DNA from 2 places in the Nitratireductor lacus genome. Region 2 is predicted to be linked to the other one. Evidence: riboswitches for the same ligand, from Rfam matches in the RefSeq annotation. Region 2 holds a riboswitch; the other holds the start of a gene.
What was found. A riboswitch is a leader RNA that binds a small molecule or an ion and turns the genes downstream of it on or off. The one in region 2 is predicted to bind thiamine pyrophosphate.
Positions count from the first base shown of each region.

Region 1: it holds a riboswitch for thiamine pyrophosphate, as region 2 does, so the genes downstream of both, thiC (phosphomethylpyrimidine synthase ThiC) here and thiB (thiamine ABC transporter substrate binding subunit) in region 2, are expected to answer to the same signal.

Region 1 is NZ_JBWKMB010000009.1:63,334-75,329, forward strand. Features, by position in the region: gene AC07E3_RS09405 (TRAP transporter large permease) at 1-791, shown strand, start outside; gene AC07E3_RS09410 (carbon-nitrogen hydrolase family protein) at 829-1,635, shown strand; gene AC07E3_RS09415 (RraA family protein) at 1,647-2,306, shown strand; TPP riboswitch at 2,497-2,622, shown strand; gene thiC (phosphomethylpyrimidine synthase ThiC) at 2,735-4,549, shown strand; gene thiO (glycine oxidase ThiO) at 4,553-5,527, shown strand; gene thiS (sulfur carrier protein ThiS) at 5,511-5,708, shown strand; gene AC07E3_RS09435 (thiazole synthase) at 5,710-6,483, shown strand; gene AC07E3_RS09440 (thiamine phosphate synthase) at 6,480-7,085, shown strand; gene AC07E3_RS09445 (hydroxymethylpyrimidine/phosphomethylpyrimidine kinase) at 7,055-7,807, shown strand; gene iolG (inositol 2-dehydrogenase) at 7,815-8,816, opposite strand; gene AC07E3_RS09455 (ATP-binding cassette domain-containing protein) at 8,854-9,654, opposite strand; gene AC07E3_RS09460 (ABC transporter permease) at 9,671-10,657, opposite strand; gene AC07E3_RS09465 (sugar ABC transporter substrate-binding protein) at 10,780-11,724, opposite strand; gene AC07E3_RS09470 (TIM barrel protein) at 11,950-11,996, opposite strand, start outside.
Region 2 is NZ_JBWKMB010000005.1:612-12,607, forward strand. Features, by position in the region: gene AC07E3_RS05420 (RNA polymerase factor sigma-32) at 1-660, shown strand, start outside; gene AC07E3_RS05425 (M48 family metalloprotease) at 768-2,255, opposite strand; gene thiQ (thiamine ABC transporter ATP-binding protein) at 2,427-3,173, opposite strand; gene thiP (thiamine/thiamine pyrophosphate ABC transporter permease) at 3,170-4,768, opposite strand; gene thiB (thiamine ABC transporter substrate binding subunit) at 4,789-5,793, opposite strand; TPP riboswitch at 5,831-5,944, opposite strand; gene AC07E3_RS05445 (thiamine diphosphokinase) at 6,039-6,707, shown strand; gene AC07E3_RS05450 (ABC-F family ATP-binding cassette domain-containing protein) at 6,689-8,500, shown strand; gene AC07E3_RS05455 (tyrosine recombinase XerC) at 8,744-9,685, shown strand; gene AC07E3_RS05460 (TraB/GumN family protein) at 9,753-10,826, shown strand; gene AC07E3_RS05465 (hypothetical protein) at 10,900-11,103, shown strand; gene lpdA (dihydrolipoyl dehydrogenase) at 11,160-11,996, opposite strand, start outside.

The sequences.
Region 1 (11,996 bases), on a different contig from region 2:
CCTCGGTGGCGCGGCTTTTCCTTGCAGGCATCATTCCCGGCCTCATCGTCGGTCTGTCGCTGATGGCATTCAACTACCTCGTCGCACTGAAGCAGGACTTTCCGCGCGAGGAACGCAAGAGCCTGCCGCAGATCGGCCGTTCCGCCATCGACGGTATCGCCGCGCTGGTTGCACCGGGCATCATCCTTGTCGCCATCCTCACCGGTTTCACGACCGCGACGGAAGCCGGCGTTCTGGCCTGCGTCTACACCATCGCGCTGGGTTTCGTTTACCGCACCTTCTCCTTCCGCATGCTCTGGCAGGCGCTGACGGAGACGATGACCATCACCAGCGTCATCATGATCATCATCGGTTTCTCGCATGTGATGGGCTGGCTTCTGGCCATCGAGCAGATCCCGCAGCAACTGGCTGATCAGATTCTTCTGTTCACCGAATCGCGTACGGTCTTCCTGTTTCTCCTGCTCGGTTTCCTGCTTCTGGTGGGCTGTTTCGTGGAAGGTGTGCCGGCAAAGCTGATCCTCGTGCCAATGCTTCTGCCGATCATCGACCAGTTCGGCATCGACCGCATTCATTTCGGCCTGATCATCACCCTGGCGCTTCTGATCGGCATTGCCACACCGCCCATGGGCATCGCGCTCTACATCGTCGCTGAGGTGGGCAAGGTGCCGTTCGAGAAAGTGGCTGTGGCGATCCTGCCCTTTCTCATCCCACTGATCGTTGCCCTGCTCGTGATCACCTTCGTGCCCGAGCTGGTGCTCTTCCTTCCCAATCTCGTTCTGGGGCCGGCCTGACGGCCGCCCCAATCAAACTCCAAAGCAAGGGAAATTCATGAAAATCTCCGTCATTCAAATGAACTCGCAGGACGACAAGGCAAAGAACATTGCCGATGCGGAAGCCTTGATCCGCAAGGCCGTTGCCGAGGACAAGTCCGATCTCGTCGTGCTTCCCGAAACCTTCACCTATATGGGCGGGACCGTGGAAAGCCGCCGCGCCCATGCGGAAACCTTTCCCGATGGCGAAGCCTACCGCGCCATGTCGGCCCTGGCCGCCGAGCTGAAGGTGAACATTCACGCCGGCTCCATGGCCGAGGCTGCGGGCGAGAAGTGCTACAACACGACCATCGTGTTCGACCGGCAGGGCAAGGAGATTGCCCGCTACCGCAAGATCCATCTCTTCGATGTGAAGGTTCCCGGCGGCCAGAGCTATCTGGAATCCGACACGATGAAGCGCGGCGAGGACGTGGTCGTCTACGAGCTGGAAGGCGTGAAAATCGGTTGCGCCATCTGCTACGATCTGCGCTTCCCGGAGCTGTTCCGCAAGCTGCGTGACAAGGGCGCCGAGGTGATCGTGCTGCCCGCCGCTTTCACGCTGCAGACCGGCAAGGACCATTGGGAACAGCTTCTGTGCGCCCGCGCCATCGAGACCCAGTCCTATGTGGCCGCATCGGCCCAGATCTTCGGGCATGACGAAGGCAAAAAGCTGTGTTTCGGCCACTCGCTGATCATCGATCCATGGGGCGTGACCATCGCCAACTGCTCGGACCGCGTCGGCCATGCAAGCGCGACCATCGACACCGGCTATGCCGAGCAGATCCGCCGCTCCATGCCTGTCGCAGACCATCACGTCGTCGCATAAGGAATACGCATATGTACCAGGTCAACTCGATGCCGGAGCAGCTGGCACAGGCCAAGATCGACAAGCTGATGCAGGTGGAGACCGCCACGGTCGGCCACTTTCTGCACGCAAACTTCCTCGACACGGGCATCCGCTCCATGCTGCCCAGGGTGCGGGCCGCCGGAACGGCGGTGACCCTGCGCCTGCCCCATGCCGACAGCACGCTCCTGCATTACGCGATGGACCATATCCGGCCCGGCGATTTCGTGATCATCGATCGTGCCGGCGACACACGCCACGCCTGTTGGGGCGGCGTCATCACCCACACGGCGGCCCGCAAGAAGGCCGCCGGTGCGGTGGTGGACGGGCCGGCGACAGACGTTGCCGATTTCGAGCGTCACGGTTTCCCCATGTGGTGCCGGGGCCCCTCGCCCATCACCACCAAGCTGCTGGGCGTTTCGGGTGAAATGAACATCCCCGTCAGCGTTGGCGGCGTGGTGGTCAATCCGGGCGATGCGGTGCTGGCCGATGAAAACGGCGTGCTGATCCTGTCTCCCGACGAGGTGGACATGGTGGCAGACCGCGCCATCCAGATGCAGGCGCGTGAAGTCGAACTTCTGAAGCGCATCGACGCCGGCGAAAGCCTGCCGACCATTTCCGGCGCCAAGGCGCGCGTTGAGGCAAGCGCCTAGGATCTGGCAGCGGCTCATCCACAAATCATACCCGTCATCCCGGATAGCCCAGCGGTCGGCCGGGATGACGGGTATGGCCTCTCGATAGAGGAAGAGGGCTTCGAGACATGGCTCGAAGCCCCCTTCCCAAACTTGTTGCCCGGCATCTGACATGGGTGCTTGACAAGAGCGCCTCACTTCTCCCACCTTACGGCCTCACCTGGGGGGTCCCGCCAAGGGGCTGAGATTCTGCTGGGCATGGTTTTCCATGCAGCGCAGTGACCCGATGAACCTGATCCAGTTCATACTGGCGTAGGGATGGTGCATGCCTGGCGGGTCGCTGGCTCCTTCGAGCCGAAATCCATTTCCATAGCGGAACGTCAGCGCTCTTCCTCCTCTCGGCACGAACTGGGTCTCCATTGCTGACTGAGCAGAGGAGGCTCTGACCCATGGATGCTATCGCTCCGAAAGTGACCACCGGCCCATTGCCGGCGTCGCGCAAGATCTACAAACCCGGCAAGCTTCACCCCGACATTCGCGTGCCCATGCGCGAGATCGCCGTGCACCCGAGCGCCGGCGAGCCGCCGGTGACCGTTTATGATTCCTCCGGTCCCTATTCCGATCCGGACGCGCTGATCGAGATTGAAAAGGGTCTGCCGCGCATCCGCGAGGCCTGGGTGAAGGCGCGCGGCGATGTGGAGGCCTATGAGGGCCGCCATGTGAAGCCGGAGGACAATGGTTTCGTTTCCGGCGACCGGCTGACGCCGGAGTTTCCAACGCGCCACCAGCCGCTGCGGGCAAAGGACGGCAAGGCCGTCACGCAGCTTGCCTATGCGCGGGCCGGCATCATCACGCCGGAGATGGAATATATCGCTATCCGCGAGAACCTTGGCCGCGAACAGGCGAAGGCCACGCTCGTGCGCGATGGCGAGAGCTTTGGCGCGGCCATTCCCGATTTCGTGACGCCGGAATTCGTGCGCGACGAGGTGGCGAAGGGCCGGGCGATCATTCCCGCCAACATCAACCACCCGGAAGCCGAGCCGATGATCATCGGCCGCAATTTCCTCGTGAAGATCAACGCCAATATCGGCAATTCCGCCGTCACCTCCTCCATGGCCGAGGAGGTGGACAAGATGGTGTGGGCAACGCGCTGGGGCGGCGACACGGTGATGGACCTTTCCACCGGTCGCAACATCCACAACATCCGCGAATGGATCATCCGCAATTCGCCTGTGCCGATTGGCACGGTGCCGATCTATCAGGCGCTGGAGAAGGTGAACGGCATTGCCGAGGATCTGAACTGGGAGGTCTTTCGCGACACGCTGATCGAGCAGGCCGAACAGGGCGTCGACTATTTCACCATCCATGCGGGAGTGCGACTGCATTACATTCCGCTGACGGTCGATCGGGTGACGGGCATCGTCTCGCGCGGTGGCTCGATCATGGCCAAGTGGTGCCTGCATCACCACAGGGAGAGCTTCCTCTACGAGCATTTTGAGGAAATCTGCGACATCTGCCGCGCCTATGACGTCTCCTTCTCGCTGGGCGATGGCCTGCGTCCCGGCTCCATCGCCGATGCCAATGACGCCGCGCAGTTTGCCGAGCTGGAGACGCTGGGCGAGCTGACGCAGATCGCCTGGAAGAAGGACTGCCAGGTGATGATCGAGGGCCCGGGCCACGTGCCCATGCACAAGATCAAGGAGAACATGGACAAGCAGCTCGATGTCTGCGGCGAGGCGCCCTTCTACACGCTTGGGCCGCTCACGACCGACATTGCGCCGGGCTATGACCACATCACGAGCGGCATTGGCGCGGCGATGATCGGCTGGTTCGGCACGGCCATGCTCTGCTATGTCACGCCGAAGGAGCATCTGGGCCTGCCCGACCGCGACGATGTGAAGACGGGCGTCATCACCTACAAGATCGCGGCCCATGCGGCAGACCTCGCCAAGGGGCATCCGGCAGCGAAGATCCGCGACGATGCGCTTTCGCGCGCGCGTTTCGAGTTTCGCTGGGAGGACCAGTTCAACCTCTCGCTCGACCCCGAGACTGCGCGCAACTTCCACGACGAGACGCTCCCCAAGGAGGCGCACAAGGTGGCGCATTTCTGCTCCATGTGCGGGCCGAAATTCTGCTCCATGCGCATCTCCCACGACATCCGCGCCGAGGCCCAGAAGGAGGGCATGGCGAAGATGGCGGAGAAGTTCCGCGAAGGCGGCGAACTCTACATGCCGCTGGAGAAGGCGGTCGAGCCCGGGGAGTGATCCATGCATGTCCTTGTTCGTGGGGCCGGCGTCGCCGGCCTCACGCTGGCGCATGAGCTGGTGCGGGCGGGTGTACGGGTGACGGTGTGCGATGTCCGCTCAGGCCCGGCGGGCAGCGCGTCGTGGCTGGCGGGCGGCATGCTCGCACCGTGGTGCGAACGCGAGAGCGCGGAAGAGCCGGTGCTCACGCTCGGAAAGACCGCGGCGGACTGGTGGGAGGCCGCCCTTCCCGGCCATGTCGTGCGCAATGGAACGCTGGTGGTTGCGCCGGCGCGGGACCGGGCGGAGCTCGACCGCTTTGCCGTGCGCACGACCGGCCATGAATGGCTGGAGGGCGAGGCCGTTGCTGAACTGGAGCCCGATCTTGAAGGCCGGTTCCGCCGTGGGCTTTTCTTTCCCGGCGAGGCTCATCTCGATCCGCGCCGGGCGCTGACGGTGCTGATTACCAGGCTGAAAACGGCAGGCGTACGCTTCGCTTACGGTAACGATACGCCTGTCGAAGCAGACCGAATTGCCGACTGCACCGGCATGGCGGCGGCGGATCCGGAGCTGCGCGGCGTGCGGGGCGAGATGCTTCTGCTGCGGACGAAAGAGGTCAGGCTTTCGCGCCCGGTGCGCCTGCTTCACCCGCGCATACCGGTCTATATCGTGCCGCGGGCGGATCACCATTTCATGGTGGGCGCGACGATGATCGAAAGCGATGACGATGGGCCGATCAGCGCCCGCTCGACGATGGAATTGCTCAACGCGGCCTACAGCCTGCATCCGGCCTTTGCCGAGGCGAAGATCGTGGAGACGGGTGCCGGCGTGCGGCCCGCCTATCCCGGCAACCTGCCGCGCGTGAAGCGCACGCGGGAGGGCATCAGCGTGAACGGGTTCTACCGCCACGGTTTTCTGCTCTCGCCGGCCATGGCGCGCGAGGCGGCGGCTCTCATCCTGAACGAACGCGTGGAGGTGTTCGATGAAGCTCACGGTTAATGGCGAAGCGCGGCACGTGACAGCAGCAACGCTGGCCGCCCTGCTCGATGAACTGGACTACGCGCCCGACTTTCTCGCCACCGCGCGCAATGGAGAGCTTGTTCCGGCAGCGGAACGAAGCCGGTGTGCGCTCAAAGACGGGGACCGGATCGAGATCCTTTCGCCCATGCAGGGAGGCTGACATGCTGGAAGTCTATGGCGAAACCCTGTCCTCGCGGCTGCTTCTGGGAACCGCGCAATACCCCTCCCCCGCCATCATGGCGGATGCGGTGCGAAAAAGCGGCTGCGAGATCGTGACCGTGTCGCTGCGCCGCGAGATGGCGGGCAACCGCAATGGCGGCCGGTTCTGGGAGCTGATCCGCGAGCTCGGTGTGCGTGTTCTGCCCAACACGGCGGGCTGCCATTCGGTGAAGGAGGCTGTCACCACGGCGCAGATGGCGCGGGAGCTTTTCGGCACGGACTGGATCAAGCTGGAGGTGATCGGCCATCACGACACGCTCCAGCCGGATGTGTTCGGCCTTGTCGAGGCCGCACGCACTCTGAGCGATGAGGGCTTCAAGGTTTTTCCCTACACGACCGACGATCTGGTGGTGGCCGAAAGGCTGCTCGACGCGGGATGCGCGGTGCTGATGCCCTGGTGCGCGCCCATCGGCTCGGCGCGGGGACCGGTCAATGCGGATGGGCTCAGGGCCATGCGGGCAGAATTTCCCGATGTGCCGCTTATCGTGGATGCGGGGCTTGGACGACCATCGCATGGAGCCATGGTGATGGAGCTGGGTTTCGATGCCGTTCTTTTGAACACGGCCGTTGCAAAGGCCGGGGACCCGATCGCCATGGCGGCAGCCTTTGCCGGTGCTGTCGATGCGGGGCGGCAAGCCTTTCTGGCCGGTCCGCTGGAGCCGCGCGACATGGCCGTTCCTTCAACGCCGGTGATCGGCAAGGCGGTGTTTGAATGAAACTCGATCCCTTTTATCTGATTGTCGACAGTGCCCACTGGATCGCCCGGCTCGTTCCTCTCGGCGTGAAGCTCGTGCAGTTGCGTATCAAGGAGATGGATGAAGCAGCACTTCGTGGAGAAATCATCGAAGCAAGGCGCATCTGTGCCGAAAACGATTGCCAGCTCATCGTCAACGACCACTGGCGGCTGGCCATCGAAACGGGCTGCGATTTCATCCATCTGGGCCAGGAAGATTTGGCCGGGGCCGATCTCGAGGCGATCCGCGCGGCGGGGCTGAAGCTCGGCATCAGCACCCATGATGGGGCGGAACTGCGCACAGCCCTGGCGGAAAAGCCTGACTATGTGGCGCTCGGGCCGGTCTATCCGACGATCCTCAAAAAGATGAAATGGAACCCGCAGGGGCTCGACCGGCTGGCCGACTGGCGCAAGCGTGTCGGCGATGTGCCGCTGGTGGCGATTGGCGGGCTGAATCCCGAACGGCTTCCCGGCGTGTTTGCCGCCGGGGCGGATAGTGCTGCCGTGGTGACCGACATCACGCTGAATCCAGATCCGGAAGCGCGCACGCGCGAATGGCTGGCAGCCACCGCGCAATGGCGGTGAGCATGGCGCATGTGCTGGTGATTGCCGGTTCGGACTCGTCTGGCGGGGCCGGCATCGCGCGCGATGTGGAGACACTTGCTGCCTTTGGCGTGAAAACCTGCCTCGCGCTCACAGCGGTAACGGTGCAGACCCACACGGCGGTGGAGCGCGTCCAGCTCTGCGACCCCGATCTGGTGGAAGCACAGATGCGGGCTGCCCTCTCGGCAAACGCGGTCGCGGCGATCAAGATAGGCATACTTGGAAGCCGCGAGACCGTGGGGCGCGTTGCGGCGGTTCTGCGCGAACACGCCGCGATACCGGTGGTGCTCGATCCGGTGATCGCATCGTCTTCCGGGCGGGCGCTGCTTGCCGACGATGCCATCGCATTCATGCGCGAAAACCTGATGACGCTTTGCAGCCTCGTCACGCCCAACCTACCCGAACTGGCGCTTCTTTCAGGCGATAGCGAGGTCGAAACTGAGGCGGGCCGATTGCTCCGCGGTGGGGTGAAAGCGCTGCTCGTGAAAGGTGGGCATGCTGATGGCCCTCTCGCCGTGGATACGCTGTATGAGGCGGGAGAGCCGCCACTGCGGTTCGAGGGGCCACGTCTGCCCGGCACGATGCGGGGCACCGGCTGCATGCTGGCAAGCGCCATCGCTGCGGGTCTTGCCCGGGGCGATGGGCTGGAGGCCAGCGTGCGCGCGGCAAAAACCTATTTGTCCGAACGCTGGCTGGCCGGTTGAAATCAGATCAGAGGATTTCGGAGAGCTTTATCGCACGGCCTTCCTTCACCGAGAGGAGCGCTGCATCGGCCAGTGCCAGCGCGCGCAATCCGTCTTCGCCGGAAGGCGATGCCGGCTTGCCCTCGACAATGGCGGCGATGAAGCTGGCAATCTCGGCGGCATAGGCCTCCGTGTAGCGGGTCATGAAGAAATCGTGCAGCGGCGGGCGGGTAAAACCCTGCGCATTGGCGATCTCGATGGAAACGGGCCGCTGGTTTTCCGCAGCGATTGCGCCCTTAGCACCCAGCACCTCGATCCGCTGGTCATAGCCATAGGTGGCGCGGCGCGAATTGGAGATGCTGCACTGGCGCCCCGACGCGGCGGTGAGGATGACGGACACGCTGTCGAAATCGCCCGCCTCGCCAATGGCCGGATCGACCAGAACAGAGGCGGTGGCGAACACCGTTTCAGGCTCCTCGCCAAGCAGGAAGCGCGCCATGTCGAAATCGTGGATCGTCATGTCACGCAGAATGCCGCCCGATGACTTGATGTAGCTGATGGGCGGCGGACCGGGATCGCGCGAGGTGATCTGCACCATCTCGACAGGGCCGATCCGGCCTTCGTCGATGGCAGCGCGCACGGCGGCGAAATGCGGGTCGAAGCGGCGGTTGAAACCCACCATCAGCACGGCGCCGGTTTCCTTCACCACACCAAGGCACTGCTTCACGCGGGCAAGGTTCAGGTCGATGGGCTTTTCGCAGAAAACGGCTTTGCCGGCGCGGGCAAAGCGCTCGATCAAATCCGCATGCGTGTCGGTCGGCGTGCAGATGACAACGGCATCGATGCGCCTGTCGGCCTCAATGTCTTCAATGCTGCGAACCGCGCACCCATAGGCATCGGCGATAGCCTGTGCGGCCTCTGCAAAGGCATCAGCGACGGCGACAAGCCGGGCGTCCGCATTGCCGGCAATCGCTTTTGCATGCACCTTGCCGATGCGCCCGGCACCAAGAAGCGCGAAGTTCACGGTCATAGAGGGTCTTTCTGTCTGGGTTCCTGAAGGCTTTGTCTCAGATGTAACTGGCGTTCTCGTGGACGCCGGACTGCACGCCGGTGATAAGCGAGACCACTTCGTTTCCGTCCGTCTTGTCGGCCTCCAGCATGCCGGCGATGCGGCCGCGCCGGAACACCCAGATCTTGTCGACCAGGTTGAAGACCTGCCTGAGATTGTGGCTGACGAGGATCAGCGGAATGCCGCGTTTCTTCAGGCCGCGGATGATGTTTTCCACCTGGGTCGTTTCCTGCACGCCCAGGGCTGCCGTGGGCTCGTCCATGAGGATCAGCTTCGAGGCGAAGCTCGCCGCCCGGCTGATGGCGACACACTGGCGCTGACCGCCGGACATGTTGGCGATCGAATTGTGCAGATTGGGAATTTTCACCCCTGTTTTTTCCAGCGCTTCCTGGCTGCGCTGGAACATCTTCTTCTCGTTCAGAAAGCTGAATGGACCGAGATTGAAGTAGGTTTCCTCCCGGCCAAGAAAGATGTTGGAAGGCACGTCCAGATCGTCGGCAAGCGCCAGATTCTGGAACACCGCTTCAATGCCTGCCTCGCGCGCGTCGACGGGATTCTGAAAATCCATCTCTCGCCCTTCAAACAGTATCTTGCCGGCGGTGGGGCGCTCGACGCCGGTGATCTGCCGCACGAAGGTCGACTTGCCGGCACCGTTGTCACCGACAATCGCCACGTGCTCGCCGTCGAGCAGTTCGAAGTCCGCGTCCTGGAGCGCGTGCACACCGCCATAATGCTTGGTCAGGCCCTCGGTTCTGAGGATCACCTTGCGTTCTTCGCCTGCCCGATTTTCGCCTGTCATGGGTTCCTCCCGGGGTTCAGCGCGACCGTGGCCGCATGCGCTGGCGGTACACATCGGCCACCACGGCGGCGACGATGATCACGCCCTTGATCATTTCCTGATAGTAGGCATCGAGCCGCAGGAAGGTGAAGCCGGAGATGATGACGCCGAAGATGACGGCACCGATCAGCGTTCCGACGATGGAGCCGCGCCCGCCGGAAAGCGAGACGCCGCCGATAACGGCCATGGCGATGGCGTCGAGCTCGTACATGACGCCCATACCGGCCTGCGCGGTCAGCCCACGGGCGGCGATCACCATGCCGGCAAGACCGGCGAGAAGACCCGCTATCGTATAGACCAGCACCAGATGCCGCTCGACATTGATGCCCGACATGCGCGCTGCCTGCTCGTTGGAGCCGATGGCATAGGTGTGCTTGCCATAGACAGTGTATTTGAGCGCGACGTGGAAAAGAGCCGCGATCGCCAGGAAGATGAAGACCGGGGTCATGCCCTGTCCGAGGGCCGCAAAACTGTCGGTCGGGAAGGAGACCGGCTGGCCCTTCGTGTACCATTTGGCGATGCCGCGCGCCGTCACCATCATGCCGAGCGTGGCAATGAAGGGCGGTATTTTCGTGAAGGCGATCAACAGGCCGTTGATCATGCCGGCGACGATGCCGCAGGCAAGGCCGATCAGAATGGGGATGATGACGGGAAGGTCGGTCAGTTCCGGATAGACTGCGCGGGGATAGGTGCTCACCTGCGCGAAGCTCATGGCGATCATCGCCGTGGCGCCAACCACGGAGCCCGACGAAAGATCGATGCCGCCGGTGATGATGACCTGCGTCACGCCGATGGCGATGATGCCAACCACCGAAACCTGCAGGATCATGATGGAAAGGCGCTGGGTGTTGAACAGAAAGCTCTGCCCCTGAAAGATCCAGCCGAGTATTTCGAAAATGAGCGCGATGCCGACAAGGCCGAGCAACGCGTTCAATTCGTGAGAGCGCGGCCGCTTCTGGGGCATGTCCGCGGCGCTGCCGGAAACTGCTTGTGCCTGGTTTGCCATCGTTTTTTCCGCCATGGAGAGCCGGCATGCGCCGGCGGGATGGCGGCGGCTCTGCGGCCGCCGCCGTCAGGTCCGCAAAATCAGTTCTTGGTCGTGAACTGATCCATATTGTCCGGCGTCACGAGCTGGAAGGGAATATACACCTTCTGATCCACGTCTTCACCCTTGGCGAGTCTGAGGGCCGCATCGAGCGCGCCCTTGCCCTGGCCGGCCGCATCCTGGAACACGGTCACGTCCAGATCGCCAGCGGCCATGGCGGCCAGCGCGTCCTGGGTGGCGTCGACACCGCCCACCAGCATGTCTTCCATCGAGATGTTGGCGGCTTTCATGGCCTGGATGGCGCCGATGGCCATTTCGTCATTGTTGGAGACCAGCGCGTCGAACTCCAGGCCGGCGGAGAGCCAGTTGGTCATCAGGTCGGTTGCCTCGGTGCGCTGCCAGTTGGCCGTCTGCTCCTCGACGATCTCCATGAAGGAGCAATCGTCGGTAGCGATCACGTCGTGAACGTCCTGTGTGCGCATGCGCGCTGCCTGGTTGGACAGCTCACCCATCATGACGACGATCTTGGCGCCGTCACCCTTGCCCTTTTCCTTGAGCAGACGGCAGATTTCCTGTGTCTCCAGCGTGCCGGACTCGCGCTCGTCGGAGGCGACGAAAGCCTGATTGTCCGGCAGATCGTCGACATTGACCGGCTCGCGGTTCACGAAGACGAGCGGCACGCCCGCATCGGCGGCCGCCTTGGTCATTGCGACGGTGGCGTCGGTGTCGACCGGGTTGACAATGACCGCGTCGACGCCCGAGGCGATGAAGTTCTGGATCTGGTTGAGCTGTTTGCCGACGTCGTTCTGCGCGTCCTCGACCTGCAGTTCCACACCGTCCAGCGTGTCGGCATAGTCGACCATGCCATTGCGCAGAACGGTCAGGAAATTGTCGTCGAACAGAGCCATGGAGACACCGACCGTCTCAGCCATGGCCGAGGTGGACATCAGTGCCGAAACGGCAACGCCCATCATAAGCTTTTTCATCTGAATGCTCCTCCACACACGATGGGTGTCCGGCAGCACCCGCTTTGGCCGGAATCCTGCAATGCGAACTTATGAACTCCATCGGGGTGGACGGCTGAAGTCCTCAATTTTCAACCGCCCGGCACTCCATAAAATAGAATTCCGGAACCGTTAGGAGATCAATATGTAATATTTATTCTATTTTCTGCGGTCGCGTCAAGGCGAAATTCCATTTTGCGTTTCGCCTCAGGCGCGCGGCTGGAAAGCATTCTCGCGGATATGCGTCATGCTTT
Region 2 (11,996 bases):
GATCTCATTCAGGAAGGCCATATCGGCCTTCTGGAAGCTGCGGCGCGCTTTGACCCGGAGCGCGGCGTGCGCTTCTCGACATATGCAACCTGGTGGATACGCGCCTCGATGCAGGACTATGTTCTTCGCAACTGGTCCATCGTGCGCGGCGGAACGAGTTCTGCGCAGAAGGCGCTGTTCTTCAAGTTTCGCCGGCTGCGGGCGAAGCTGCAGAAGAGCATGGGAACCTCCAGCGAAATCCACGAAGAAGCGGCCCGGCTTCTCGGTGTGTCGCCGGCAGACGTGGCCATGATGGATGCAAGACTTTCCGGTCCCGATCTTTCCCTCAACGCCCCGATGCGCGATGAAGGGGACGCGTCCGCAGAGCGGATGGAGTTTATTCCCTCCGATGACGATCCAATCGACGAAACGGTTGAGCACATGATCGACGGCGAACGGCGGGCGCTCTGGCTCGCCGATGCGCTCGATGTTCTCGATAAACGCGAACTGAAGATCATCCGCGAGCGTCGCCTGTCGGATGAGGGGGCCACGCTGGAGGCGCTTGGCACGGCGCTCGGAATATCGAAGGAGCGCGTCCGCCAGATCGAGAGCAGGGCGATTGAGAAGCTGCGCAGCGTGCTTGCGCGCGAACATCCCGCGCTTGCAGGTGGTACGACCTAAACTATTGATAGAGCATCGGAATAATCCGGAAACCGGATTCCACTTTTCGGTCCGATGCTCTAGCCGCGAGTTCCCAAACAGGCGGGGAGCACAATATTGCTGTGCTACTACTGGTCGGTGACGATCTTCACCCTGGTCCCCGTTGACGGCGTGGCGCCGGGGCTGAGCGCGTTCAGGAGGCGGAACAGTTCGACTTTCCGATCGACGCCGCGCATCTGCGCGGCCAGCGAACCCAGTGTTTCGCCGGGCTGAACCGTAACCACGCGAATGCGCAGGGGCTTGAGGGCCGCACGCTCGGTCTGGTCGAGAACACGGAAGCTCTGGCTGACCGAATCGGCGACCCTTTCAAGATCACCGCTCGTCGCCGGCGCGGCTGTCAGCAGGCGATAAACCTGCCCGCCGGAGCGGATCACCGTCACGTCGAACTGCCAGCCGTCGGCGCTGGCGCGGCCTTTCGCAGCCGGGTAGCCATTGATGGTAAGCGTGCGGATGGTCTCGGGTTCCAGCCCGGCCACCCAGCCGCTGGTCAGATAGTCGGACAGGGATGTGCCCTGGGGCACCGTTGCGCCATCGAAACGGACCGCGATGTCGTCGGGCCCGACAGCGGTGACCGCCTTGGCGGAATTGTCGATGACGAACCCCTGGGGGACGCGGAAAGCGACGCCAAGGCCCGGATGCAGAAAGTCGCGTCCGCGCACAAAGCCCTCTTCCGGCGAATCGCCATAGATCATCCCGTCAATGCCGGCGAGGAAGGAGTCGCGGTCGCGCTTGCCTGCCGCGTCCGGCTGTTGCAATTCTCGGGCATGGCGCTGTGCGAGTTCGATACGGCGCGGCGCATTGGGGTGGCTGGCCAGAAAGTCGAGGCTGGCGTCAGTCGCGCCGCTGACGCTGCGAAAGCCCTGATAGGCGTCCATCGCCTGAAGGAAACGTGCCGCCGCGAAAGCGTCATACCCCGCATGGGAGGTGGTGCGGATGCCGATACGGTCGGCTTCAAGCTCCTGATTGCGGGAGAACTGTGCAAGCCGGAGCTTGCCGCGCACCAGAGCGGCCTGCGCTGCCTGATCGCGCCCGCCAACCACTTCATTGACCACTTTCGACGCGAATTTTTCTTCCGCTTCGAGCTTCTGCCGCTCGATGCCGTGATTGGCGGTCACATGCGCCATCTCATGCGCGAGCACGGCAGCAAGCTCCGCCGAGTCGTTGGCGAGCGCGAGAAGGCCGCGTGTGACGTAGAGGTAGCCACCGGGCAGGGCGAACGCATTGACGTTCGGCGAGTTGAGGATGGTGATCCTGTAAGCGGCGCCGGTGTTCTGTTCGTCGAGCGTGAGCGAGCCGACGACCTTGGCCACCATGCGCTCGAGTTTCGGATCGGAATATTCGCCGCCATAAGTCTGCAGGATGCGCGGATGCTGCTGGCGGGCAAGGCGCGCCAGGCGGTTGCCGCGCGTTACCGTGTCCACCGTGACCGGGTTGGACGAGGGCATGAAGCTGCCTGTGTCGGTCGGAATCATCTGGCAACCGGACAGGAGCGCGGTGAGCGTCAGGGCCAGGACAGTTTTGCGCGGCAAGGAACGCGCGGACGGCAGGAAGTTCATGGTAGCGGGCGCTCGATTGGACAGGTGAATGTCCTTCCGGTTGATCTTGTCCAAAGCATGACCGGCATTAATGTGCGAGTCACGCGTTTGGTTCCCTCAGCATTTCATCATGTCCCATCCGGGGCACGGTCTAGCGTATAAGCTGCAAAAGGGGAATCCATTTCTTGGAGCTTAATTGATTTCCCGGCGTGCGCCTATATAGCGGTTGAAGGCTTCCGAAGCGGTGCCTGAAACAAACGCCCCGGTTGTGCCCGTCGCCGAGATCCTTCCATCTTCCACGAAGATCATGGTTTTGCAGAGCCGCTCCGCATCGCGCGGATCGTGCGTGGCCATGAGGACCGTCATTTTCTGCTCTGCGTGCAGCGCGGCTATGAGCGCGAGCATTTCGTCGCGCAGCGCCGGTCCAAGCGAGGCGAAGGGTTCGTCCATCAGGAGAACCGGACGTTTGCGAATCAGAACGCGGGCAAGTGCCACACGCTGGCGCTCGCCGCCCGAAAGCGCCTGCGGCAGCCGGTCTTCCTTGCCGGCGAGGCCGGTTCTGGCAAGAGCGTCCGAGACGGCCGCGCGGTCTTCTTCCGTCAGTTTCAGAGAGGGTGAGCGGCCGAGCCCCACATTCTGCGCCACGGTGAGATGCGCGAAGAGATTGTTCTCCTGAAACACCATGGAGACCGGCCGGCGGTGGGGAGTAAGCGCAGAGACATCCTCGCCATCGATGAGGATGCGGCCCGATGCGGGTCGCTCAAAGCCGGCAATCAGGCTGAGCAGGGTCGACTTGCCCGAGCCGCTCGGGCCCATGACGGCGACGATGTCTGACGCAGCGATGGTCGCGTCGAACGCCATTGAGCCTGCGCCGGGATAGGCAAAACGCAGCCTGTCGAGCGTGATCTCCGCGCCGTTCCCGGTGTCGGTTCTGGTCATCTTTTCTCCCTGCCGAGATAGTCGGCGATAAACATCAATCCCAGGCAGAGGAGCCCGAGGAAAAGGGCAATGCCGGCGGCATCCGCCGTGCGGTAGCTGCCCATGCGCTGCAGCAGGAGATAGGGCAGGGTCTGCACCTGATCGGAGCCGAACAGGGCGATGACGCCGAGATCGCCCAGCGAAAGGGCCGCGGCAAAGGCGAGTGCGGTGGCGGCGGGGCGTTTGAGCGCCGGCCAGTCGACAAGGCGCAGCCGGATCCAGCCGGTGATGCCGAGCGACAGACACAGCCTTTCATGACGGGCGCTCGCGGCATCATAAGCCGGGCGGATGGCGCGTATGGCGAAGGGCATTGCCATCACCGCATTGACCGTGACGACCATGACCGGCGCGAAGGCGAAGACATTGCCCACATGACGCAGGAGAATAAACCAGCCCGCGCCGATGACCAGCGGCGGGACGATGAGCACCATGGCGGCGCCGCTGTCCGTTGCGCGCTCCAGCAGGGATGCGGGCAGGGCGCCGCGCTTCATTTCCAGCGCGCGCCGGGCGGCGACCAGCGCCAGTGACAGGATGAGGCAGAGAAGCGACGAAAGGCCCGCGAAGACAAGGCTGGTCGTCGTGGCGGAGAAGACCGCGCTTTCGGTCGCAAGGCGCCCGAGATCGGCCCTGAGGCCCGCAATCACGGTCGCACCCATCGGACCGGCGACGAAGAACAGGCCGATGAGGATGAGGGTCGCGTTAAGACCGGTTTCGGCGGGCGTGTGCCAGACGATCCGGCGGGGGGCGACAGGCAGGTTCGCGTCGCCGCTGAAGGAAGCGCCGAGACGGCTCATAGCCAGCACGATACTGCCTGCCAGCGCTACCTGAATGAGAGTGAGCACCAGTGCGCGCGCGGGGTCGAAGTCGAAGCGCAGCGCCTGATAGATCGCCACTTCCAGCGTGGTGGCGCGCGGCCCGCCGCCAAGCAGCAAGACGATGGTGAAGGATGTGACGCATAGCATGAAGACGAGCCCGGCGATGCCGGGCAGGGCAGCGCGCATGGCCGGCCATTCGAGAAACCGGAACGAGGCGCGCGCGCCCATGCCAAGCTGGGCCGCAAGACGCCACTGGTCTGCCGGCACGCTTTCAAGCGCGTTCAGGAAGAGCCGCGTTGCGAGCGGCAGGTTGAAGAAGACATGGGCGACCAGAATGCCCGAGAGGCCATAGATGCCGGGCCAGTGCTCGTTGAAGGCGACCGACAGGAACGGTGCAAAGAAGCCCGCGCGGCCATAGAGCGCAAGAACACCGAGGGCGGCCACGATGGCCGGTAGCGCAAGCGGCACGGCGAACAGGCGCAGGATGAAGGCACGTCCCGGAAAGGCCGGGTGCCGTGCCAGCGCACGCGCCAGAAGGATCGCTGGTAATACAGAAAGCAGTGTCGACAGCAGCGCCTGCCAGAGCGTGAAACGGGCAATGCGCAGAAGCCATGCATCGAACGCATCCAGCGCGCCGGCACCCTGGCTTTCTGCCTCCACGGCGAGACCGATGAAGGCCCCGCCGATCAGCAGGCCGATGGCGGTTAGCGCGAGGCGCCCCGCTGTTGTGCGTCTGTCCATGGCGGGCGCGTGCGGGATGATCAGCGGCTCATCACCGAAAGCCACTCATCGACCCAGGCCCTGCGGTTCTTTGCAACCTCCTCAGGTGAAAATTCGAGCGTCTTTTCCGGTTTCACAAGGTCATCGAAGACCGGGTTCAGCGGGTCGGATATTTCTCCGGCAGGGAACATCCAGTTGGTTTCGGGAATGGCGTCCTGAAAGCCGGGACCGGTCATGAAGGCGAGGAATTTCTGCGCCAGCGGATTCTTCGCGCCCGCAACCGTCTGTGCCGCCACTTCCACCTGCAGGTAGTGGCCTTCCGCGAAGCTGGCTGCCTTGTAGCGCTCGGTGTCCTCGGCGATGCGGTGATAGGCGGGCGAGGTGGTGTAGGAGAGCACCATGGGAACCTCACCGCTGGTGAACAGTCCATAAGCCTCGCTCCAGCCGGGCGTCACCGTCAGCACCTTGTCCTGCAGCCGGCTCCAGGCGGTGGCCGCCTCGTCGCCATAGACGGCCTTGACCCAGAGCAGAAGACCAAGCCCCGGCGTGGAGGTGCGCGGGTCCTGAATGGCGATCTTCAGATCACCCTCGGCCTCCACCAGTTCCTTCAGACTTGCCGGCGGCATCTCGATGGCTTCGGTGTCGTAGACGAAAGCGAAATAGCCATAGTCGAAGGGCACGAATGTATCGTTCTCAAAGCCACCCGGCACGCTCACTTTCGCCATGTCGATGCCATGGGGCGCGAAGAGGCCGGTGTCCTGCGCCTCATGGATCAGGTTGTTGTCAAGGCCAAGCACGATGTCGGCCCTGGTGGATGCACCCTCAAGCCGGACACGGTTGAGCAGTGCCACGCCATCGGCGACCGAAACGAATTCCACGTCGCAACCGCATTCCGCCTCAAACGCCTTTTCCACCTGTGGGCTTGGGCCCCAGTCGGACGTGAAACTCTCATAGGTGTACACCGTGAGCTTTTCCTGGGCGAATGCCTGGCCGGAAAGGGCCAGCGCGCCGAGCGCCAGAGTGGAAAGCAGGGTGGTGGTGCGCATCTGCGCCTCCTCTTTTCTGGTCTGGGAATGAGGCGCTGAATGAAAAGCGTCTAATCCCTCCGCCGGTATCAACCGGATCAGGTTCCGCGGGTTGGTTGGGTTCTTCCCAAGCCTCTCAGCCGACAATGCGCCGGCACCCCGTTAGAGCGACCGGGAAAATAGGGCGCGGCGCGCAGCTCCGCAAGGGGGTTGGATGGTGCAAACGCCGTTGGCGCTGGCCCGCCGGCATGATATGGGCCTCGCCCATGAGCCGATTTACCCTTCTCCTTGGCGGAGACCTCACCCGGACACCGGCCCTCGATGCCGAAATCGCCGACAGCCGTATCATCGCAGCGGATTCGGGCATGCGCCATGCTGCGCTTCTCGGCGTCAAACCCGAGCTCTGGGTGGGGGACTTCGATTCCGTGCCCGACGGGTTTGAGGATGCCTATGCCGACGTGGCGCGCCGCACCTTCCCCTCCGAGAAGGACAAGACCGACGGCGAGATCGCGATTGCGGCAGCTCTGGAGGCCGGGGCGACAAGCCTTTTGCTGGCCGGTGCCTTCGGAGGCGAACGGGCCGACCACATGTTCCTGCATTTCGCTCAGGCATTGCAGCTCTCCGAACGCGGCATTGCCGCAAAGCTGACGAGCGGGCATCAGGAAGGCGTGCCGCTCATCCCGGGGCGGCGCCACAGCTTCGCCTATGCTGATGGCACACTGTTTTCGATCCTCGGCTTTTCGGAGCTTTCCGGCCTCACGGTCGAAGGCGCGAAATGGCCGCTCGATGCCGTCGAGGTGCCCTTCGGATCATCGCTGACGCTTTCCAATGTAGCGGATGGCGGCCTTTCCATCACGCTCATGAAGGGCCGGGCGCTTTTTATGGCGCATCTACTGAATACGGAGAACGCTGAACCATGGCGCCGCCCCTTTTAAAGCTGGATGATATTCGTCTAACGTTCGGTGGCACGCCGCTGTTGGCCGGTGCCTCGCTGATGGTCGGCCCCGGCGAGCGGCTTGCGCTGGTGGGACGCAATGGCTCCGGCAAATCAACACTGTTGAAGATTGCCGCCGGGTTCGTGGAGCCGCAGGATGGCGAGATCTTCCGCCAGCCGACAGCAACCATACGTTATCTGCCGCAGACGCCCGACTGGCAGGGGTTCGCGACCGTGCGCGCCTATGTGGAGGCGGGGCTTGGGCCTGCCGACGACATCAACCGGGTGGCGCTTGTCATCGACCGGCTGGGGCTCACGGGCGATGAAGACCCGGCGACGCTTTCTGGCGGCGAGGCGCGCCGTGCGGCACTGGCCCGCGTGCTTGCACCGGAGCCGGATCTGCTACTGCTCGATGAGCCGACAAACCATCTCGACCTCGCCACCATCGAGTGGCTTGAGGAAGAGTTGCAACGGACCTCTTCCGCTTTGGTCACCATCTCGCATGACCGCCGATTTCTGGAGAAGGTAAGCCGCGCAACCGTGTGGCTCGATCGGGGTGTGACGCGGCGGCTCGACAAGGGGTTCGCCCATTTCGAGGACTGGCGCGATCAGGTGCTCGAAGAGGAAGAGCGCGAGCAGCACAAGCTCGCCCGCAAGATAGAGCGTGAAGAGCACTGGCTGCGCTATGGCGTGACCGCGCGCCGCAAGCGCAATGTGCGCCGTCTGGGAGAGTTGCAGGCGCTGCGTGAAAAACACCGCAGCCACCGCGGCGCAGAAGGCGTGGCGACCATGGCGGCCAGTGATGCTGCCGAATCCGGCAAGCTCGTCATCGAGGCGAAGGGGCTCGCCAAATCCTATGACGGACTGCAGGTGGTCAAGGACTTCTCCACGCGCATTCTGCGTGGCGACCGGGTTGGTCTTGTCGGGCCCAATGGCGCCGGCAAAACGACGCTTATCAACCTTTTGACAGGCAAGCTTGAGCCCGATGAGGGATCGCTGCGGCTCGGTGCCAATCTGGAAATCGCCATTCTGGACCAGAAACGCGCGCTCGATCCACAGGAGACGCTTTCTCACTTCCTGACCGACGGGCGCGGCGACAGCGTCGTCGTCAACGGGCAGGAGCGGCACGTCGTTTCCTACATGAAGGACTTCTTGTTCAAACCGGAGCAGGCGCGCACGCCGATCCGCGAGCTTTCGGGCGGTGAACGCGCGCGGCTGGTTCTGGCCAGGCTCCTCGCACGGCCGGCCAATCTGCTGGTTCTCGATGAGCCGACAAACGATCTCGATATGGAGACGCTCGACCTTCTGCAGGAGCTTGTCGAGGACTTTCCCGGCACGGTGCTGCTCGTCAGCCATGACCGCGATTTCCTCGACCGTACGGTGACGAGCACCATTGCGCCTGCTGGCGATGGCCGCTGGATTGAGTATGCGGGCGGTTATTCCGACATGATGGCGCAGCGCAAGGGCGAGGAGCTGGAGCGGCGCAAGGCGCGCGGCGCCGAGCAGCAGAAGGCGAAGCCCGTCGGCAATGCGGGCGGCTCCAAATCGGCTGCCAAGAAGCTCTCCTACAAGCAGAAGTTTGCGCTGGAGACACTGCCCAAGAAGATTGATGAGCTGGCGGATGAGATCGCGGCATTGGAAGAGAAACTCGCCGATCCGAACCTCTACACGCGCGATGCAGCCGCGTTTCAGCGCTTTTCCAAAGAGCTGGACACCGCGCGCGCCAGCCGTGAGAAGATGGAAGAAGAGTGGCTGGAACTTGAAATGCTGCGCGAGGAGGTCGAGGGCGCATAGCAGCCCTTGCTTCTTTGGACGCCGACTTCAAAGCCCCCTTCTCCCCGCAGGCGGGGAGAAGGTGAGGATGAGGGGCGAGCACCATGTTCTGTGAAACCGCGATACGCGAGAGTTTTACAAGCGCGGCGTGAGCGCCAACCCCTCATCCCCCTGCCGGGACCTTCTCCCAGCAGGCGGGGAGAAGGAAGCCGTCATTCGCCCGCCTTCACCGCTCGCTAACCAGACTGGTTCAGAATGCCGCGTATGGACCAGGATTTCCTCATTTCCGCAAAGCCCGACCTCCAGAAGGCCCGTACCAGGTGGCTTGCCTCGCTGGCCGATGAGCGGCGTCTTTCGGCGCTGACCGTCGATGCCTATGAGCGCGACACGCGGCAGTTTCTGCAGTTTCTCACAGGGCATTGCGGCGAGGCACCGGGTCTCTCCGACATCGCCGAGCTGCGCCCGGCGGACCTGCGCGCCTTTCTGGCCTTTCGGCGCGGCGGGGGCGCGGGAGCCCGCACGCTCGGGCGCGGGCTTGCCGGGGTTCGCTCGTTTCTGCGTTATCTGGAGCGTCGGGGGCTGGTGAACGCGGCGGCTGCGGCTGCGCTGAAGGCGCCGCGTGCGCCGCGCGGGCTGCCCAAGCCACTGACGGCCGCCGATGCGCGCAAGGTCGCCTCGGGCGAGGGGCAGCTTGCCGAGGAACCGTGGATCGCGGCGCGGAATGCAGCCGTCTTCACGCTGCTTTATGGAGCCGGGCTTCGCATTTCGGAGGCGCTGGGGCTTCTGGGCGGTCAGGTCGGGGAACTGCGCCAGGGCGCGCTCAGGATCACCGGCAAGGGCGGCAAGACACGGCTTGTGCCGGTGCTGCCGGTATCCGCCGAGGCGGTCGCCGAGTATCAGCGCCTTTGCCCTTACCATCTGGAGGCTGACGGGCCGCTCTTTCGCGGCGCGCGTGGCGGCGCTTTGCAACCGGCCATCATTCAGCGCGAGATGAAGCGTATGCGCTCCGCGCTCAACCTGCCGGAGACGGCAACGCCGCATGCGCTCAGGCATTCCTTTGCCACGCATCTTCTTGGGCGCGGCGGCGATCTGCGCGCGATCCAGGAGCTTCTGGGCCATGCGAGCCTCTCCACGACGCAGGTCTATACGGGCGTGGACACGGCGCGGCTTCTCGAAATCTACGATGCCGCCCATCCGCGGGCCTGAAGCCATTGCTCGCAATTTGTGGTGGCGGATTAACGGTTTCGCCGGGATTTGCCGCTAGCGTGGCGCCATGAAAACGCATGCAAAAGCCACCACCGCGACCGAGCGGTTTGTTGACCGCCTTTTTCTGTGCGCTGCTGCCTTTCCGCTTTTCCTGCTGCTGGCGCTGGTCCTCGGCCTGTTAATGGCAAAGCCGGCAAAGGCGGATGAGATTGTCTGTTCGGGCACAAACCTCCTGACGGAACTCGCCGCAGAGAACCCGGCCGCGCTTGAAGAGGTGCGACGACAGGCGGCGGAGACGCCGAATGGCAGCGGACTCCTTTGGCGGGTCGAGAAGGAGGGCATTGAGCCCTCTTATCTTTTCGGCACCATGCATATGAGCGACCCGCGCGTGGTCACGCTCCCCAGGGATGCCCGCGAGGCTTTCGACGGGGCGGAGCGTGTCGTTATCGAGACCACCGACATTCTCGATCAGTCGAAGATGGCTGCGGCGATGTTCAAACGGCCGGACCTGATGATGTTCACGGGCAAGGAGACGCTTGGCGATCACCTCGATGAGGCGGAGCGTCAGGCGGTGGCGGATGCGCTCAAGGCGCGCGGCATTCCGTTTGCCAGCGTCAAGAAGATGAAGCCCTGGATGCTGATCTCGCTGGTGGCGCTGCCGGTTTGCGAGATCGAGCGCAAGGAAGCGGGTATGCCGATCCTGGATCTTAAGCTGGCAGAGGATGCTCAGAATGCCGGCAAAGAGCTTCTCGGTCTTGAGACGGCGGTTGAGCAACTGGACGCCATGGCCTCCCTGCCCATGGAAATGCATGTGCGCGGCCTGGTAGAGACGCTGGCGCTTGGTGACGGCCTGAACGACGTGATGGAAACCATGGTGTCGCTCTATGCCGAAGGCGAGACCGGCATGTTCTGGCCGCTGATCCGCGTCGCGATCCCCGAGCAGCAGGGTGCATCAGGGGATTACGCCGCCTTCGATCAGGCCATGGTCAAAGCGCGCAACGGCACGATGGCCGAACGGGCGCGGCCTATTCTGAATGAAGGCAGCGCCTTCATCGCCGTCGGGGCACTGCATCTGCCCGGTGAGGAAGGGCTCATCGAACTCCTGCGTGCGGACGGTTATACCGTTGAGGGTGTCCGGTAAATTTGGGGTTCCGGCTAACTAATTGCATGTTATCTTTCCAATGGCGTTGGGGAGCGTCATTTGGAGCTCTGTCATGCAGGACGAAAACAAAAAAAAGAAACCCCAACATCGTTCTGCCGGTTCGGAGGGAACGCGGGGTTTTGTGATTGGCGCCGTTGGAGCGGCGATCGTGATCCTCGCTTTCATGGCGATTTCAGGAAGCGGCTTTTTCGGCGAGGACGTCACCGGGACGTCCGGCACCGTCTCCGACAGTGTACCAATGGGCGACGGCGGATAGAAAAAGGCCCCGAAGCTTTCGCGCCGGGGCCCTGTTGTCTGTAAATTCCTGTCGGATCACATGTGGATCGGCTTGGCGAAGGTGGCGAGAGCCGCTTCCTTGACCGTTTCCGACATGGTGGGGTGCGCGTGGCAGGTGCGGGCGAGGTCTTCCGACGAGCCGCCGAACTCCATCAGAACCGCTGCCTCGTGGATCATTTCGCCGGCGCCGAAGCCGACGATATGAACGCCCAGCACGCGATCCGTCTTCTTGTCGGCGAGCACCTTCACGAAGCCGTCCGTCTTGAGCATGGAGCGGGCGCGACCGTTGGCCGAGAAGGGGAATTTGCCGGCGTTGTATTCCACGCCGGCCTTTTTCAGCTCTTCTTCGGTCTTGCCGACGGAGGCGACTTCCGGGCTGGTGTAGACCACGCCGGGGATCACATCATAGTTCACGTGCCCGGCCTGTCCGGCGAGGATCTCGGCCACGGCGACGCCTTCATCCTCGGCCTTGTGCGCGAGCATCGGACCGGCGATCACGTCGCCGATGGCGTAGATGCCATCGACATTCGTCTTGAAATGCCCGTCGGTCTTTACACGGCCGCGCTCATCCAGCTCCACGCCCACCGCGTCCAGGCCGAGGCCTTCCGTGTAAGGCTTGCGGCCGGTGGCGATCAGAACCACATCTGCTTCGACGGTTTCCGCATCACCGCCCTTTGCCGGCTCAAAGGTCACCTTTGCGCCCTTGCCGGCCTTGGCCACATCCGTGACCTTGGCGCCGAGCTTGAACTCGAAGCCCTGCTTGGCAAGCATGCGCTGGAACTGCTTGGCGACCTCGCCGTCCATGCCGCCGAGAATGGTGTCGAGATATTCGACCACGGTCACCCTGGCGCCAAGGCGGGCCCAGACGGAGCC